2 regions of the Laedolimicola ammoniilytica genome follow, and region 1 is predicted to be linked to the other one. Evidence: predicted binding sites of a transcription regulator. Region 1 holds the regulator's gene; the other holds the start of a gene.
The links. Region 1 encodes HrcA, which represses chaperone genes, less so after heat shock. Its sites were predicted from a motif close to TGTTAGCACTCNNNNNNNNNGAGTGCTAACA; they were not measured.
Positions count from the first base shown of each region.

Region 1 (3,168 bases):
TTTCTAAGTTTTTTATATAAAAAAGAAAGTCCCGGCATCAAATATACATACGGATATCTGATACAGGGCCTTTTTCTTTTTCTGCATATATGTATACCACTTTGAAAATGAAAGATCAAGGGGTTTTTGAAAAATAATTTATAAAAAAAGTATAAAGTGTCAGACTACTTATATAAAAAGGAAGAAAAAAGGGCGGAGGACTGCTTTGTGTATGGCAATGGGAACAAAAATTCAGGTTAAAATCAAGGGGATGCGGAAGACTATACGATAGAATGATAGCTGATTTCCCGTAGGGACGAGCAGGCCAGGCAGCGCCCGATGGAGCCACTGTCTGAGCCCGTAGGGCGAGTTTGGCGGTCGGGCGCGCATAAGCCGCCTGCGAGGAGCAGGGAAAGCTGCGTATTCTGGAGTATAGTCCTTCCGCATATCCCCTGTCCGGTATAATCAGAAAATAAATCTAAAAAAACTATAAACCCGCTTGACAAACCCCAAGGGTAGTGCTATCTTAATGTTAGCACTCAAGAGGGCCGAGTGCTAATAGGTAAAAACAAAGAGGTGAATGAAATGGAGCTGGACGAAAGAAAACAGAAGATACTGCAAGCCATCATCCGGAACTACATGGAGACCGGCGAGCCGGTAGGTTCCAGAACCATTTCCAAATACTCAGATTTAAATCTAAGCTCCGCCACCATACGGAACGAAATGTCAGACCTGGAAGAGATGGGCTACATTGTACAGCCCCATACCTCGGCAGGACGAATCCCTTCTGATAAGGGCTACCGCTTATACGTAGACCATATCATGGAAGAGAAAAATCACGAGGTACAGGAACTCAAGGATCTGATGATAGAGCGGACCGACAAAATGGAGCAGGTATTGAAGCAGGTCGTGAAGGTCCTGGCTGCGAATACCAATTATGCCACCATGGTATCGGCGCCCACCTATCACAGGAACAAGCTGAAATTTATCCAGCTCTCCAAGGTCACAGCCACTCAGATTCTGGCGGTGATTATGATAGAAGGCAACATCGTCCGCAACAAGGTGATTGATGTGACGGAGGAACTTGACCAGGAAACGGTGCTGAAGCTGAATATCCTGCTGAACAGCGTGCTGAATGGCTTATCCATAGAAGAAATCAATCTGGCCATGATACAGAACCTGAAAGAGCAGGCGGGTATTCACAGTGAGCTGGTGGGAAGCGTCATTGACGCGGTGGCAGAGGTTATCCACTCGGAGGACGAGGTTGAGATATATACCTCTGGAGCGACCAACATCTTCCGGTATCCGGAGCTTTCCGATAACGGAAAGGCCAGTGAACTGATAAACGCCTTTGAGGAAAAACAGCAGTTGACCAATCTGGTTACACAGACGCTGGAAAATGAAGACAACAAGGGCATTCAGGTGTACATCGGGCAGGAGACGCCGATTCAGTCCATGAAGGACTGCAGCGTGGTGACAGCCACCTATGAGCTGGGCGAAGGCCTGCAGGGAACCATCGGAATTATCGGTCCCAAGCGGATGGATTACGAAAACGTATTGAAGACGCTGAAGACCCTGACCGAGCAGCTGGATGAAATCTATAATAAGAATAAGGAATAAAGAAAGGGGCCGACACCCGTGGAACAGGAAATGAAGAAAGAAGAGCTTCAGAATGAGGAAGCGAAGGAAGAAGAAACTGTAAAAGCAGAAGAAGCTTCCGAAGGAAAAGAAAGCAGCGGCGGCGAGAAACCGGAAGAAACAGAATCCGGAGAGGAGCCCGAGATGCTGAAGAAGAAAAAGAAAAAAGACAAGATGGAAGAGAAGATCGAAGAGCTGGAGGATCGCGTCAAGCGCCAGATGGCAGAATTCGATAACTTCCGGAAGAGAACCGAGAAGGAAAAGTCCCATATGTATGAAGTGGGAGCCAGAGATGTGATTGAGAAAATCCTTCCGGTGGTAGACAATTTTGAACGCGGTCTTGCATCTGTACCCGAGGATCAGAAGGAAAATCCGGTTATCGTAGGTATGGATAAGATATACAACCAGCTGATGACTACACTGACGGATTTGGGTGTTGAGCCTATTGAAGCAGTGGGCGAGGAATTCGACCCGAATTACCACAACGCAGTGATGCATGTGGAGGACGAGGAGTTGGGTGAAAATGTAGTAGCCGAGGAATTCCAGAAGGGTTATATGTACAAGGATACCGTTATCCGTCACAGCATGGTAAAGGTAGCAAATTGACACGTAGGCAATGAGCAGTGCGTCAGATGACGAAAAATCAGATGTCATGCTTGCATGAACAGATAATTTTTTGGCAGATGACATAGGGCGAAGCCCGTGCACGAGATGAAGCGAAGCGGAATCGAGTGTAGCACGGCGAATGTTCTATAAATGAAATTAACATTTTACAATCAGAATAAATTGAGGAGGTCTCTATTATGAGCAAGATTATTGGTATCGACTTAGGAACAACAAACAGCTGCGTAGCAGTTATGGAGGGCGGAAAGCCCGTAGTAGTAGCAAATACAGAAGGAGCAAGAACCACACCGTCTGTCGTAGCATTTACAAAGACAGGCGAGAGACTGGTAGGCGAGCCGGCAAAGCGTCAGGCAGTTACCAACTCCGAGAAAACTATTTCCTCTATTAAGAGAGAGATGGGTACCAACTACAAGGTAGACATCGACGGAAAGCAGTACACTCCGCAGGAGATTTCCGCTATGATTCTGCAGAAGCTAAAAGCAGATGCAGAGAACTATCTGGGCGAGAAGGTTACCGAGGCAGTTATTACCGTACCGGCATACTTCAACGACGCGCAGAGACAGGCAACCAAGGACGCAGGTAAGATTGCGGGCCTGGATGTAAAGCGTATCATCAACGAGCCGACCGCAGCAGCGCTGGCATATGGCCTGGACAATGAGAAAGAGCAGAAGATTATGGTATACGACCTGGGCGGCGGTACCTTTGATGTATCTATCATCGAGATCGGCGACGGCGTAATCGAGGTTCTGGCTACCGCAGGCGACAACCGTCTGGGCGGCGACGACTTCGATAAGAAGATTGTAGATTACATGCTTGCAGAGTTCAAGCGCACCGAGGGTGTAGACCTGTCCGGTGACAAGATGGCTATGCAGAGACTGAAAGAGGCCGCAGAGAAGGCGAAGAAGGAGCTTTCCAGCGCAACCACAA
Region 1 is NZ_JAOQKC010000013.1:102,111-105,278, forward strand. Features, by position in the region: gene hrcA (heat-inducible transcriptional repressor HrcA) at 565-1,599, shown strand; gene grpE (nucleotide exchange factor GrpE) at 1,630-2,223, shown strand; gene dnaK (molecular chaperone DnaK) at 2,421-3,168, shown strand, end outside.

Region 2 (3,168 bases), on a different contig from region 1:
CGGGAAGCTGGCCTCGCCGCCAAATACCGCTGTGGTAAATGGGATATCGGCCGTGGTATAGACATCCATGCCCTTCCGCTCATATCCTGCCCTGGGCGTAATGTGTACCTTCAGCAGCAAATCGCCGTTCTCCCCGCCTCCGAAGCCCGGGTGTCCCTTGCCCCGGAGCCGCACGCTCTTGCCGTCGTCAATACCTGCCGGAATATGCACGCTTAAGGACTGTACGCCGGTACCGTCTGCTGCCTGAATGTGAATCATCTTATCGCACCCAAAGGCCGCCTCATCAAAGCCGACCGTAATGTCCGCGTGTAAATCCTCGCCCCGATAAGAAGCCTGCTGCCGATAGCCCTTCTGACCGCCAAAGCCGCCAAAACCGGAACCATTGCTGTAAAAGCTGCTGTGGCCGCCCGCGTTGCCATGGAACATATTGCCAAAGATATCTCCGAACATATCGCCCATGTCGCCGCCTTCATAATGGAACTCCTGATAGCCGCTGCCGTCTCCCGTGTGGAAGCTGCCGCTACGGAAGCCTCCCTGGCCGCCAAAGCCCTGACCGCCCGCTCCTCCGTAGAAACCGCTTCCTGCGTCTGCCCGGGCGTTGCCTGCCTCGTCAAAGGCCGCAAAACCAAACTGATCGTATAATTTCTTCTTTTCCTTGTCACTGAGCACATTGTAGGCCTCTGTGACCTCTTTAAACTTCTGCTCGGCCACCTTGTCCCCTGGATTCATGTCCGGGTGGTATTTCTTTGCCAGCTTCCGGTAAGCACGCTTTATCTCTTTCTCATCTGCCTGCTTTCCAATGCCGAGCACCTCATAATAGTCCTGTTTCATAATGCCTGCTCACCTCCGCCTGCATAATTACCAGCTACAAAGATGGGGATGCAGCCAAGCCGCATCCCCATCTTCTCTTTTGCCTGTCGAAAAGGCCTACGCTTAGCCTTCAATATCGATATAGCTCTTCTTTTCTACCTTCGGCTGCTCCTCTTTCTTCGGAACCAGCACCTTCAGCACGCCATTTTCAAATTTGGCCTTGATGTCTTCCTGGGTGAGATCCTCTCCCACATAGAAGCTCCGGCTGGTGGTGCCGCTGTAGCGCTCCTTACGGATGTACTTACCATCCTGCTTCTCCTCCTTCTTGCTGTCGGTGGAAGCGGTAATGGTCAGATAACCGTCCTTCAGTTCTGCCTTCACATCCTCTTTCTTTACACCCGGAAGCTCAATCTCAAGCTCGTAACCTGTCTTGGTCTCCTTCACATCGGTGCGCATAAGGGACGCTGCCTCTTTGCCGTAAACCTTCTTTGCAGGCGCATACGGAAATGCAAAATCATTTACAAAATCATCTAATAAACTTTCTCCAAAAATACTCGGTACTAACATAAATCATTCCTCCTAATCTTCCCTTCAGTTCTGCTGGAGGTTCCGCAAGGGTTTTTTCTTATTTTCTTTCTTCTCCCTTGCTCTGATTCTGTTATAGCACCATTGTTAGCACTCGTCAAGTAGGAGTGCTAATATTTTAGAGATTGTTTAGAATTATAATATTTGCATAATAATCATAACAATTCAGACATATTTATCTGATATCTTCGGAAGTATTTCCCGCATATCATCAAACAGGCAATCTGCTTTTTCCTGGTGAAATCCAAATCGTAAATCTCGTCTCGCAGCTACCATTACGCCTGCTGCTTTTCCGGCTTCAATTCCGTAGGTGGAATCCTCCACAACCAATGTCTCCTCCGGTGCCGTTCCCAACTGCTTCATCGTGTACCGATAAATTTCCGGATCCGGTTTACTTCTCTGGAAATCATCACCACTGACCAGCACTGAAAAATAGTTTCCCCAGTTCTGCTGTTCGACCACCAGTCGGATAATCCGATGGGGAGAGGATGAGGCGATGGCCATCCTTATGCCGTCTGCACGCAACTTTTCCAATACCGGAAGCACGTCCGCAAACTGCATCTGACTGTAATCCAGCTCCCGATCCCGGAGCTTTCTCTCAAATTCGTCTTTATACTCCTGACGAAGCGCCTTTCCTGATATGCTTCCGCCATGCGCCCGGGCCACATTCTCCCATATGGGAGAATTGTGGGCGCCGACGGTCTTGCAGGCTTCCTCAAAAGAAAGTACCATACCTTTTCCTTTCAGAAACTCCAGAAGCAAATTCAGGTAAAAGAGTTCACTGTCTATCAGGGTACCATCCAAATCAAAGATAACTGCTTTTTTCATATATTAATACTCAAACTGGCGATAGTATCTTCTAAGCTGCATATCATGACCCAGCTTCAGGGACATCTGTATGGACAGGCGGTCAATCAGCAGACTGCAGGCGATAAACGGAGCATAGATCCAGCGGAACTTTTCATCTACGCCTTCCAGCTCATAATCCTTCGTATCTACTACAAAAAGCTTCGCCGGTGTCTGCTTCAGGAAACGCTCTGCTCTCTCGTCAAGCGCGCGGTCCGGACCCTCACCCTTAATCAGAATGACAGGTGTTAAATCGTCAATCAACTCCAGAGTTCCATGGAACAGATCCGCGGAGGATACGGACTTCGTGCGAACCCAGAGTGCTTCCTCTACCACACACATAGCCTCGTCAATATTCTCGCCCCACATCTGGCCGCCGCCTACAAAAAGGATGTAATTTTCTCTCTTCAGAGCCTCCGCCATTCTTTCTGCTTCCGGATCAAACTTTTCTTTTACCTTCACCATATTTTCCGGCATCATGGCAACTTCTTTTTTGAACTGTGCATAGTCTGCCTCAGAAATTTCTCCCTGTTTCAGGAAAATCCGCATCAGGAAGGTATAAATCTCCATGTAATAGAACTCCGGAAGATCCGCCTTTACTACCGGTACATAGCCATCGGAATTCTTTCCGATCGGGCTGTCCGGACTGCTGGTAAATGCCACGATATAACAACCTTTTTCCTTCAGCTTTGCCGTAGCCGCTGTTACCTCTTTTGTATCTCCGGATTTGGATACCGTAATAATCAGAGATTTTTCTGTCAGCTGACGGTTTCCGATGGTCATCAGCTCTGCCGCGTGCTCCAGATAAACCGGCGTATTACTCATCTGCTTCCATACAACGCTTGCCGCTGTAAGCATTGCCATAGAGCCTCCCACGCCTACCATAAAAATGTTGTCAAAACCGTGTACTACCGCAGCATCTGCCGC
Region 2 is NZ_JAOQKC010000024.1:27,481-30,648, reverse strand. Features, by position in the region: gene OCV63_RS14395 (DnaJ C-terminal domain-containing protein) at 1-831, opposite strand, end outside; gene OCV63_RS14390 (Hsp20/alpha crystallin family protein) at 934-1,377, opposite strand; gene OCV63_RS14385 (HAD family hydrolase) at 1,561-2,223, opposite strand; gene OCV63_RS14380 (SIS domain-containing protein) at 2,227-3,168, opposite strand, start outside.
Region 2: OCV63_RS14390 (Hsp20/alpha crystallin family protein) is a predicted target of HrcA. The motif match lies at 1,481-1,511, and genes of this name have one in related genera.